DNA from 4 places in the Paenibacillus sp. S28 genome. Region 3 is predicted to be linked to each of the others. Evidence: predicted binding sites of a transcription regulator. Region 3 holds the regulator's gene; each other region holds the start of a gene.
The links. The regulator Rex, encoded in region 3, represses fermentation and respiration genes when NADH is low (regulators of the CRP and FNR family bind a similar motif). The targets are predictions, from matches to a motif close to TTGTGAAATATTTCACAA.
Positions count from the first base shown of each region.

Region 1: a site for Rex is predicted at 1,846-1,863, ahead of IAE55_RS24765 (cytochrome ubiquinol oxidase subunit I). Genes of this name have one in related genera too.
Region 2: a site for Rex is predicted at 1,190-1,207, ahead of pflB (formate C-acetyltransferase). Genes of this name have one in related genera too.
Region 4: a site for Rex is predicted at 1,549-1,566, ahead of IAE55_RS18070 (cytochrome ubiquinol oxidase subunit I). Genes of this name have one in related genera too.

Region 1 is NZ_JACVTM010000012.1:106,544-109,695, forward strand. Features, by position in the region: gene IAE55_RS24750 (iron ABC transporter permease) at 1-598, shown strand, start outside; gene IAE55_RS24755 (hypothetical protein) at 660-962, shown strand; gene IAE55_RS24760 (hypothetical protein) at 1,243-1,725, shown strand; gene IAE55_RS24765 (cytochrome ubiquinol oxidase subunit I) at 2,011-3,152, shown strand, end outside.
Region 2 is NZ_JACVTM010000008.1:103,850-107,001, forward strand. Features, by position in the region: gene adhE (bifunctional acetaldehyde-CoA/alcohol dehydrogenase) at 1-398, shown strand, start outside; gene mobA (molybdenum cofactor guanylyltransferase) at 503-1,126, shown strand; gene pflB (formate C-acetyltransferase) at 1,237-3,152, shown strand, end outside.
Region 3 is NZ_JACVTM010000002.1:662,584-665,735, reverse strand. Features, by position in the region: gene IAE55_RS07610 (amidohydrolase) at 1-997, opposite strand, end outside; gene IAE55_RS07605 (redox-sensing transcriptional repressor Rex) at 951-1,637, opposite strand; gene dinG (ATP-dependent DNA helicase DinG) at 1,754-3,152, opposite strand, start outside.
Region 4 is NZ_JACVTM010000007.1:74,287-77,438, forward strand. Features, by position in the region: gene IAE55_RS18065 (cytochrome d ubiquinol oxidase subunit II) at 1-64, opposite strand, end outside; gene IAE55_RS18070 (cytochrome ubiquinol oxidase subunit I) at 61-1,425, opposite strand; gene IAE55_RS18075 (TetR/AcrR family transcriptional regulator) at 1,806-2,405, opposite strand; gene gap (type I glyceraldehyde-3-phosphate dehydrogenase) at 2,627-3,152, shown strand, end outside.

The DNA of each region.
Region 1 (3,152 bases), on a different contig from region 3:
GGGCGTGCTGTCCTGGCGGAAGGGGCTGGAGACCAGCACGTTGACGCTGGTCGGCATCGCCGTGTCGGCGGCCTGCGCCGCGGCGATCCAGTTCCTGGTCATCCGCTCCGGCATGGGGGCTGCTCCGGCGCTGGCCTGGCTGGCCGGCACCGTCTATGCCCGCGGCTGGAGCGATTTGATCAGGCTGGCTGCGCTGCTGATCGTCCTGCTTCCGGCGGCCTGGCTGATCGGCCGCCGGGCGGACCTGCTGGGATTCGGCGATGCCGTATCCCAGGGGCTTGGCCTGGCGCTGACGCGGGCCCGGCTGCTCACAGCGCTGATCGGCGTGCTCATCGCGGCCGCCGTCGTTCAGGCCGTTGGCACGGTCGGTTTCGTCGGACTGCTGGCACCGCACGCCGTCCGCCTGCTGACCGGGCATCATACCCGGCGCGCGGTCGTGCTGTCGGCGCTGCTCGGGGGCCTGCTGATGGTCGTATCCGATATCGTCGGCCGGCTGCTGATCGCCCCCAAGGAAATTCCGGTCGGTCTTGTCGCAGCGGTCATCGGAACGCCTTATCTGCTCTTTCTGATGTTCCGCTCCAACCGGCTCAGGAAATAGCCTTCCGCCCCGGCTCCCTTCGCCTCAGCTGGAATAAGCTGGGGTGAAGGGGGTGAGACGCATGACGACATCCAAGCATTATTCGGCAGCCAAGAAGTATATGAACCGCCGGGTAAAGATCAAGACGAAGTACGGAAGCACGTTCTACGGTAAGATCGTCAAGGTCAGCAGTTCCAAGGTATACCTGAAGGTTTCCTCGGTCTCGAGCAGTCCCGGTAAGGCGCATATCTCGTTTTTTCCTTTCATTCTGCCGCTCGTACTGTTCGATCTGCTGGTGATTGTGCTGGCGGACGGCCGTCACCATCATGTTCCGCATCCACACTATCCACACGGTCCGTATCCCGGCCCATACCGTCGTCTATAATCGGACTTGTTTCTGCGGCTAACAACCGTTTACACCAGGCGGATTTCGACAAAATGGCTGGTAAATGTTATCCTTTTGTCGTAATTTCATACAAAAAATGAAGCCGCACGCATGCCGCATTAAAGCGCTCTACATCCGGCAGCTGCGGGTTTCCCGCTTTGGAAGGCTCCCGAAAGGGGGCTTTTTTATATTTCCGGCACTTGGCACTATTTCTCACTTTGATTCTGTCCCTCAGAAGTAGTACATTATTAATTGAAATCATAAGGAGGTTTCCGAATTAATGTTCTATGAAGACAATGAGAATTTGAGCATCATGACCTACACCTTGAATAGCGGCATTAAAGGAACTGTACCTTTATCCAATAAGCAGATTCAGGAATGGATCGAGTGCTATCGCACAGATGCGAAATTCATCACAGCGATCGGTAAGGAGTTTTTCGGCCTGAATCCGGAGCTGGTCGCCGATTTTAAAGTGCATAATCGGTTCTCCAATTACGCTGAACTGATCAAGCCCGTAGTATCATCTTCGGAGCCAGACAACACGGATCAGCTCTCGAAGGCGTACGAAGAAAATCGGGTGTACTTCAAAGTCGATTGCAAATGCGGTACGACTTACACGACCTTTTCCCAATACTACACGACCAAATGGTATTGTTCCAAGTGCAAGGAAATCGTATTTTTGGACAAGAAGAAGGGCAGAGTGCCGACCGATAAGGGCGATGCCTGGTACATGACCAATAAATACTATGTGGCACGGGACTAGCATGATTTCACGAACGAGCCTGAAGCAGGCAACATATATAGAGGAACTGAAGAATTGGACGGCTGCGCCGAAAGGTGCGGGCGTCTTTTTTGTGCTTGAAGGGCCTCATTTTTTAATATTTTGTGACTTATTTCACAAAATTAACGATTTGGGCTTGGTATTGTGACATAAATCACAATATTCGGATTCAAAGTCTGCCATGATACAGGAAGAAACGATGAAGCCAAGTTATCGGAACCTGTTAGGCGGGTTTTAAGAATAACGACAGGAAAGAGGGAAGAGACGATGGATGTAGTTATGCTGTCACGTATCCAGTTTGCCGCGACGACGATTTTTCACTTTTTCTTCGTGCCGCTATCCATTGGACTGGTGTTCACGATCGCGATCATGGAAACGATGTATGTCGTCAAAGGCAAAGAAGAGTACAAACAAATGGCTAAATTTTGGGGTAAGCTGTTCCTGATCAACTTCGCTGTCGGCGTGGTGACGGGGATCTTGCAGGAGTTCCAGTTCGGCATGAACTGGTCGGCTTACTCCCGCTTTGTGGGTGACGTCTTCGGGGCACCGCTGGCGATCGAAGCGCTGCTTGCGTTTTTCCTCGAATCGACGTTTATCGGCCTGTGGATTTTCGGATGGGAGCGCCTGTCCAAAAAGGTCCACATGATCTGCATCTGGCTGGTCGCGTTCGGCACGGTGATGTCGGCGTTCTGGATTTTGGCGGCCAACTCCTTTATGCAGCGTCCGGTCGGTTTTACGATCCATAACGGCCGCGCGGAGATGAATGACTTTCTAGCTTTGATTACGAACGGCCAGCTGCTGCTGGAGTTCCCGCACACGATTCTGGCGGCTTTTATGACCGGGGCCTTTCTGGTCACCGGGGTCAGCGCCTACAAGCTGCTGAAGAAGCAGGATACCGCCTTTTTCAAAAAATCTTTTGCCATCGCGGTGATCATCGGGCTTGTGTCCTCGATCGGCGTGGCACTGGTGGGCCACCAGCAGGCGCAATATTTGGTGAAGACCCAGCCGATGAAAATGGCTGCGACCGAAGCGCTCTGGGAAACGAGCAGCGATCCCGCGCCGTGGACGGTCACCGCATTTATCGATACGAAAAATCAGACCAATACCGGGGAATTCCAAATTCCCTACCTGCTCAGCTTCTTGTCTTACAGCAAGTTTTCCGGCGAAGTGACGGGGATGAAGGAGCTGCAGTCCCAATATGAACAGCAGTACGGCCCAGGGGATTACATTCCTCCCGTGCGCACGACCTTCTGGAGCTTCCGCATCATGGTGGCCAGCGGCTCGCTGCTCATTGTGCTCAGCTTGTATGGCGCCTATCTTGCGGCACGCAAAAAGCTCGACAACCGAAACACCTGGTTTATGCGCCTGATGCTGTTTGCCATTTCGCTGCCGTTTATCGCCAATACGTC
Region 2 (3,152 bases), on a different contig from region 3:
TGTACCATACGGCCCACGGGCGGACGAATGCGATCCTGATGCCGCATGTCATCCGGTACAATGCGCAGAAACCGACGAAGTTCGCGTCGTTCCCGAAATACAACCATTTCGTGGCCGACCTGCGCTATGCGGAAATCGCCCGGATGCTCGGTCTGCCGTCCCGGAATACAGAGGAAGGCGTCAACAGCCTGATCGAGGCGGTGCGCAAGTTGAACCAGTCGCTGGGCATTCCGGAGAAATTCCAGGATCTCGGCTTTGATCCGGCCGATTTCGAGGCCAAAGTGGATTATTTGGCCGACCGTGCGTTCGAAGACCAGTGCACGACGGCCAACCCGCGGATGCCGCTGGTCAGTGAACTGGCGGACGTTTACCGGAACGCCTTCTACGGCAAATTCTAGGAGCTGCACCGCATGATCCAGCCGGCTGTCGACCGAAAGCGTCGGCAGCCTTCTTGTTTCAGAATCGTGATGTGCGTTGATCGCAGTGGAAAGGAGTGATTCATATGCTGTCCGGCGTTATTTTGGCAGGCGGCAATCATGGTTCTACGAAAGGCGCACCTACCCTATTCCGGATGATTCAAGGAGAAACGCTGCTGCAGCGGCAGGTCCGTGAAATGCGGAAGTGCTGCGGCGAGATTACGATTGTGACGGACGATCCCCGGCCGCTGCTTCGCCAGGTGGACCGGGATATCCGGATCATTACGGATTATTATGTCGGAAAAGGAATGCTTGGCGGCATGCACGCGGGCCTCTCCCTGTCTAAACACCGGGCCGTGTGGATCATCGGGTGCCACATGCCGTATCCCTCGGCCGACGCCGCTGAGCTGATGGCGCTGAGGCTGGAGGACGGGCTCGACGCCGTCCTGCCGATGATCGGCGGCAGGCTCCATCCGCTTCACGGTATTTATGAACGCTCCTGCGCCGTGTATTTTGGGCAGTTTTTGGAGAGCGGCCATACGGAAGCTGATGGTCTGGTTCGCCAGCTTCGTTATCTGACGGTTGCGGAAACGGATTTCGGATATCAAGGCATGGACGGCGGCTTTGTTCGCACACTCGAAGATGCTTGGGGAGATGCGCTGACCGAATTTTTGGCTGACGAAGGGAAAGCATCAAAATCGTTCAAATAAAAATATGCGGCAGCGAAGATGGTGAGAAAAGTGAAAAGAGTGAGAAAAATCACTGTCTTTAACCTGTGAAAAAAGTAACATGAAAGCATAGAAAACGGAGGTGCTTGATCATGGCGATGAAAGAAAGCGAAGTAAAGAACCGGGCTGGATTCGAGGAGGCATGGCGCGGTTTTGCGGGAGGCAGCTGGCAGAAGAATATTGACATCAATTCATTTATCGGGTGCAACCTCACATCGTATGAGGGCGATGAGCAGTTCCTTGCGCCGCCAACAGAGAACACGCTGGAGCTGTGGGAGCAGGTCAGCCAGCTGTTGAAGGAAGAGCGGGAGCGGGGCGGCGTTCACGACGTGGACGTGAACACGGTCTCCACCATAACCTCGCATGCACCGGGATACATCGACCAAGACAAGGAAACCATCGTCGGATTGCAGACCGACGCACCGCTTAAGCGTGCCGTTCAGCCGTTCGGCGGTATCCGGATGGTCGTCGATGCCTGCAATGCATACGGGTATCAATTGAACCCGGAGCTGGAGCGCATGTTTACCGATCTGCGCAAGACGCATAACCAAGGCGTGTTTGACGCCTATACGTCCGAGATGCGAGCAGCCCGCAAGGCCGGCATTATCACGGGCCTTCCGGATGCCTACGGACGGGGCCGGATTATCGGCGACTACCGCCGCGTGGCGCTGTACGGTGTCGACCGCCTCATCCAGGGCAAGAAGGAGGAGTTGCTCCAGCTCGAAGTCGACGCGATGAGCGAAGACGTCATCCGGCTGCGCGAAGAGCTGTCCGAACAGATCCGAAGCCTCGGCGAGCTGAAGGCGATGGCCGCATCTTACGGACATGATATCTCGAGACCCGCGATGAACGCCAAAGAGGCGGTGCAGTGGCTCTACTTCGCTTATCTGGCAGCCATTAAGGAGCAGAACGGAGCGGCGATGAGCCTCGGCCGGGTATCCAGCTTCCTGGACATTTATATCGAGCGCGACCTCGCGGAAGGCACGCTGACGGAGAGCCTGGCGCAGGAGATCGTCGACCATTTCGTCATGAAGCTGCGGATCGTCAAATTTTTGCGCACGCCGGACTACAACGAGCTGTTCAGCGGCGATCCGACATGGGTGACCGAGTCGGTCGGCGGCATGGGGCTTGACGGCAAGACGCGCGTAACGCGGAACTCCTTCCGCTTCCTGCATACCCTCTACAACCTGGGACCTGCGCCCGAGCCGAACCTGACGGTGCTATGGTCGGCGCAGCTGCCGGAGAACTTCAAGAAGTTCTGTGCCAAAGTGTCGGCTGAGACCAGCTCGATCCAGTACGAGAACGACGACCTGATGCGTCCGCACTTCGGCGACGATTACGGCATCGCCTGCTGCGTATCCGCGATGCGGATCGGCAAGCAGATGCAGTTCTTCGGAGCCCGGGCCAATCTGGCCAAGGCGCTCTTGTACGCCGTCAACGGCGGCGTAGACGAGAAGAGCGGCGCCCAGGTCGGACCGGCCATCGCGCCGATCACGTCCGAGGTGCTGGACTATGAGGAATTGAAAGCGAAGTTCGACGTCATCCAGGATTGGCTGGCGAAGTTGTACATCAACACGCTGAACGTCATCCACTACATGCATGACAAATACTGCTACGAGCGCATCGAAATGGCCCTTCATGACCGGGATATTGTCCGGACGATGGCCTGCGGCATCGCCGGCCTGTCGGTCGTGGCCGACAGCCTGAGCGCCATTCGTTACGCGAAGGTTCGCCCGATCCGCAACGAAAAAGGGATCGCGGTCGATTTTGAAATCGAAGGCGAGTATCCGCAATACGGCAACAACGACGACCGAGTCGACCAGCTCGCCGTGGAGCTGGCAGAAGGGTTCATGAACCGGCTGCGCAAGCATAAAACATACCGCGGCGCGATTCCGACCATGTCGGTTCTGACGATTACGTCTAACGTCGTATACGGCAAGAAGACGGGCAGCACGCCGGACGGCCGCAAGGCCGGACAGCCGTTTGCACCGGGGGCGAACCCGATGCA
Region 3 (3,152 bases):
TCAAAGCAGCAAGGCGCATTTCTTCAAACATGTCCAAATTGTTGTTGCTCGCCGCACTGTCGGTTCCCAGGGAAACCGTAATGCCTGCCTGCATCATGTCGGTAACGCGGGCCACACCGCTCGCCAGCTTCAGGTTGCTGCCAGGGTTGTGTGATACCGTCACGTGATGCTTCGCCAAAATGTCGATTTCCTCGTCTGTCAAATGGACCGCGTGTGCCAGAATCGTCGGCCGTGAGAACATGCCGAGCTTCTCCAAATGAATCGCCGGACGCGTTCCATAATCGCGCACATTCTGCTCCACTTCCGCCTTGGTCTCCGACATATGCGTATGCATCGGAAGATCCAGGTCATGCGCCGCCTGAACGAACTTCTCGATAAAATCAGGAGGGCATGTGTATGGTGCATGCGGAGAAATCATCGCAGTGATCCGGCCGTCTGCCTGCCCGTGCCAGTCCTTGGCGAACTGAATGGCTTCGTTCAGCTTGTGCCGCTGCACATCCTCCGGGCACAGGCCGATGACACCGCGGGTCAGGACAGCGCGCATGCCGGATTCAGTCACCACTTTGCCCACCTGATCCATATGATCGTACATATCGAGGAACGTCGTCGTGCCGCCCTTCAGCATTTCGAGCACCGACAGCGAAGTCCCCCAGTAGACGTCACTGGACATGAATTTCGCTTCCATCGGCCACATTTTTTCCTGCAGCCATTCCTGGAGCACCATGTCATCTCCGTAACCGCGCAGCAGCGACATGGCGGTATGTCCATGGGTGTTGATCAGGCCCGGCATAAAAAATAAATGCGTGCCGTCGACGACCTGTACGCCCTCCTCCAGCTGCGGCTCCTCTTCACCGATATAGGTGATGCGGTCGCCCTCAATGACCATCCAGCCGTTCAATACCGGCTGCTCCGGCCGCAAAACGGCAAAGCTGCCGTTCTTGATGGCCCATTTAGGATTGGCGCTCCGGCTGCTCGAGCTCTTCAAATTGTCCGTCATCTTCCGTGTCGTCCTTTCCGTTGTTCAAATAATAAGCGAGGCTGAGCAAATCCGTCGTAAAATCGGCGGCATGGATCCGGATGCTAGCCGGCGCCTTCAGAATCGTCGGCGCAAAATTCAGAATCGCTTCGATCCCGGCCGCAATCAGCTGATCGGCGACGTTTTGCGCTTCGAAATCCGGGACGGTAATAATCCCGATCCGGATATTTTTACTTTGTATCGTTTCTTTCAGCTCATCCATAGCCTGTACCGTCAAGGTGTTGATGCGCGTGCCGATTTTGGACGGATTGGCGTCAAACACGGCCACGATCTTCATATTTTCCTTCAGGTAAAAGTTATAGTTGGACAAAGCTTGACCAAGATTCCCCGCTCCGACCAGCACCGCGTTGATCTGCTGGTCCAAATTCAGAATTTGACGGATCTTCTCGATGAGATAGGACACGTCATACCCTATCCCCTTACGGCCAAAATCCCCGAAATACGCCAAATCCTTGCGGATCTGCGCCGGGTTGAGATCCAGCTTCTGCCCGAGCTCCTGGGAGGAGACCGTGGCCACCTCCCGTTTGTTCAGCTCATTTAGATATCTAAGATATATAGGCAATCTGCGGACAACCGCCTCGGATATTTTCTCCGATTTCATGCATGTTCCCCCTATTGAACGGCTTGAATATTTATTTGGTTATATAGATTGAACTAAAGTTTTGCATTGAACTTCCTGTTCTAACCGCTTTAGTTCATTCTATCTAATGGACTCATTTAAGACACACCGTCCTGATGAAGCCATTCAGAGATGCGCGGAACCATCTGGTCTGTCTGCATATGCTCCATTTTCGGTCCAGGCAGCGAGTACAGGAAGTACTTCCCGTAATACGATTCGATGACGCGCGTATCGTATACGATGACGATGCCCCGGTCATGGGCGGTGCGGACCAGCCGCCCGAAGCCCTGCTTGAAGCGGATGACGGCCTGCGGGACCGACAGCTTCATGAACGGGTTCTTCTTCTGGCGCTGCAGCAGCTCGCTCTTCGCTTCCACCAGCGGATGGTTCGGCGGCTGGAACGGAAGCCGGACGATGGCCAGGCACGTCAGCGCTTCACCCGGGATGTCCACGCCTTCCCAGAAGCTGCTCGTTCCAAGCAGCACCGAAGCGCTGCTGTCCGTAAACCGCCGGATCAGCTTCGTGCGGCTGCCGCTGTCTACGCCCTGTCCAAGCACGGCGATGTCGCTTTGTGCAAGGGCTTCTTTCAGCGGCTCGTATACCTGGCGCAGCATGCGGTACGAGGTGAACAGCACCAGCATTCGGCCGTGGGTCGCGATCGCAGCGTCCGCGAGTGAGCGGGCCAGCGTTTCGACAAACAGGGCGTCCCCGACGCTTCCCTTCACGCTTGGAAAATCCCGCGGAATGACGAGCAGCGCCTGGTCCCTGTACCGGAACGGGGACGGAAGCTGGACCGTCACAAGGCGTCCGCTGTCCTGGTCCTCCTGCAGTCCAAGGTTGTCGATCATATACTGGAACGATTTATCTACGGATAAGGTGGCGGACGTCAGGATGACGCTCTTTTTCTTATCAAAAAACAGCTCCTTGAGCTGCTTGCTGACGTCAACCGGAACAGCGTACAGCTGGAGCGATTTGCTGCGGAAATGGCCGCTCGCCTCCATCCAGTACACGACGGTTTCGTCGTTCAGCGTCATAAAGAACCGGAGATTCTCCCGCTCGGAGCTGAGGTCCTTGAGCAGCCCGCCGATATCGGTGATCAGGCTGTCGGAACCGTAATCATCCTGCTCCTCCTTGTATTCGGACAGCATCTTTTCGCCTTTGCGGACGATTTCCCCTACCGTGACAAAAATCTGGTTTTCGAGCGCCGCCAGCGTCTCCCACTCTTTCGGCTTTTTCCCCGGCTGAAGGCGCAGCGTATACTGGCCGCCGTCGCCGGGAGCAGCGTCGCTCCGTTCCGGAAGCAGACCGAAGAGCAATTCGCTCAGCTTGTCCCAGTGCTCTTTAACATCGACCAAATCCTCGCTCATCCGGTCGATAACGGCGGTCCATTCACCGGCCTGCTCATAGGCCGACGATTGAAGCAGCTGGCGAAGAGCCGGCAGCTGCCCGCTCCGGGCGTCCTTATAGAGCCGCGTCAGCGTATGGACGACCGTAAAG
Region 4 (3,152 bases), on a different contig from region 3:
TGATGATATATCCGTACAAAAACAACCAGAGCACTGAAATTCCAATCAATTCGTAATTCATCATGTGTGCTCACCCTTCAATGTTGATTTGTCGCTTGCATGCTGCGTCCACGTCTCCATCTCAACTTCTGCCGGATTATTATTGAACATGCGACGAAGCACAAGAACACTTACGGTTCCCAATACGATGTATAGTAGAAGGAAAAAGAAAAAAAGGATCCTGACGCTTGGGGATGTCGTAGCCGCTTCCTCTACTCGCATATATCCTCGGATAATCCAAGGTTGCCTGCCGAGTTCTGCGTAAAACCACCCCAGTTCAACTCCTAAAAAAGCAAGCGGTGCTCCTAATGCAATCATTCGCAGCAACCACTTGTTGAGTTCGTTACGCTTTTTCCAGATTACAAACAGAAAATACAGCAGCGAAATTCCCAATAATGTGAATCCGATTCCTGCCATCAAGTCGAACAAATAATGAACAAGGAGCGGTGGACGTTCATCCGTCTGAAACTCTTCGAGCCCTATCACTTTCGCATTAAAGTTTCCAAAGGCCAGGAAGCTGAGAAATTTCGGAAGATGAAGCGCCCCAATGATTTCATGCTCAGCGTTAAGCCATCCCAATAAAACCAGGTCCGCACCGTTTTCAGTCTCGAAATGCCATTCTGCAGCGGCCAGCTTCTCCGGCTGATGCTCGGCCAAAAACTTGGCGGATACGTCCCCGGCTAACGTGTTGAGCAATCCGAACAGGAGGACGACGCCCATCATCAGCTTTAAGGCTTTTTTGTGGTATGCTGAAACCCCTTTTCGAAGTATTGCAAATGCTGCAACACCTGCCAGCAGAGCAGCTCCTGTTAAATAGGCCGAACTTAATACATGAAACACCTTGGAGAATGTTGCCGTACTCAGCATTGCTTGAACGGGGTCAACGGCTGTGAATTGTCCTCCTTCAAACGTAAATCCCCCAGGTTGATTCATAAATCCGTTTACTGTCGTGATAAATACTGCTGACATCCCTGCACCGATGACAACAGGAATCGTTAGTAACCAATGCATCATCGGGTTTTTAAACCGTTCCCACGTGTACAGGTAAATCCCTAGGAAAATGGCTTCAAAAAAGAAGGCGAACACTTCCATAAACAATGGGAGCGCAATAACATTTCCCGCAAGTTTCATAAAATTGGGCCATACCAAGGAGAGTTGCAACGAAATTGCTGTTCCTGTGACTACGCCTACTGCAACAGAGATAACGAACCCTCGTGACCACCTCTTTGCCATTAGAATATAGTGAAGATCTTTCTTACGAATACCGATAAACTCGGCGAGTGAAATCATTAATGGAATACCCACGCCAAGTGTCGCGAAAATAGCGTGGAATCCTAGTGTCATTCCAGTCACGAGTTTACTCCATAGCACCGTATCGATTCCCATATTAACTGCCTCCCTTCAACACTGTTCCTGTACACAAAATGAAAAAAATAAAACATCAGGTTTAGACGTTAAACTTTACGACCTTCGGGGGCTGACAGAATGCTTTGCTCCTTCGTGAATAAAAAGAGAACTTTTTCACATAGTACGTTGGCATTTCCCCAAATTTGTGAGAAATGCAGTTGAAATATTACAAAACCTGATATTTAAAATTTATTATATATACGACGTTTAGCCTTGCAATCGTGGTCACACCTTCTCCTCTAAACGTTCAAGTAAAGATCAATTCTTTCTTACAACTCCGTGAAAAATATAAAAACCACCCGTTTGGGCTATTGCATAAGACAGCTGCAAGCTCCATTCCGATGTGCCAGTACACCAGATTAACAGGTCTTTAAGCAGCATTGCTGCAAATAGGACGAGAAGATTTTTGTATTCATTAGCATGTGCTTGTTATCCCCATCCAACTTGCTGAGTAAAATCCCTCCCTCCAACAAGGAAAATGCAAATGATGCTAGCGCATCAACCTCCAGATCCTCCCTAAACTCCCCAGCTTGAATGCCGTCACGAATAATACTTTTCATCATATCCAAGAAGGTATGCATCCCTTGCCTTGCCTGACCACAAAGCTCCAAATGAGTATCGTCACTTTCTACAGCTGTATTCTGCATGGGACATCCGCCAATAAATGGGGGATCGTTGACGACATTCTCATAGACACGAAAAAAAGCAACCAACTTTCCTGACGCAGACTGCTCTTGATCGACCGCTTCAGAAAATTTACTGGCGACCATACTGGAAGCATAATTGTAGGCTTCAAGCGCTATCTCGTCTTTACTGGCAAAATGTCGATAGATGCCCCCCTTCTTAATTCCTGTGTCGGCAATAATATCGTTTAGCGATGTACCGGCATATCCTCTCTGGTTAAAAATTTCAGCCGATTTCATAATGATGTGTTCCCGTGTTCTGTCCCCTTTTTTCATGAGCTCCTCCGTATGAACCGTATTTTATTTCATTTGTTTAAAACGAATTATCCAATTCGTCCTTGCAATTCACTAATATCATGCTAATATAAAAAATACCGATCGGTCTCTTTTCGCATTATACAACAAGCCATTCTGGAATGAAATAGCGCTGGGTCATTTTCATTTCATTGCAGGCATTGGCTTGTTGGAATAAATAAAACTTATAGGGGGATTTTTCAATGACTGTAAAAGTAGGTATAAACGGTTTTGGACGAATCGGACGACTCGCTTTTCGCCGAATTCAAGATGTGGAAGGCGTCGAGGTTGTAGCGATTAACGACCTTACGCACGCTACAATGTTAGCTCATCTGCTCAAATATGATACGACGCAAGGCACTTTTCACGGTGACATTGAAGTCCATGACGGAGCCTTCAAAGTAAACGGCAAAGAGGTTAAGGTTCTGGCTAAGCGGAATCCTGAAGAGCTTCCTTGGGGAGAGCTTGGCGTTGATATTGTTCTCGAATGTACAGGCTTCTTCACCACGAAAGAAAAGGCCGAGCTTCACCTGAAAGGCGGAGCGAAGAAAGTCGTCATTTCTGCCCCCGCTACAGGCGACATGAAAACAATCGTATACAACGTGAACCATGACACACTGGACGGAACGGAAACCGTCATTTCCGGCGCTTCCTGCACAACCAACTGCCTGGCCCCTATGGCTAAAGCTCTGCACGACAAGTTTGGTATCCAATCCGGGCTGATGACGA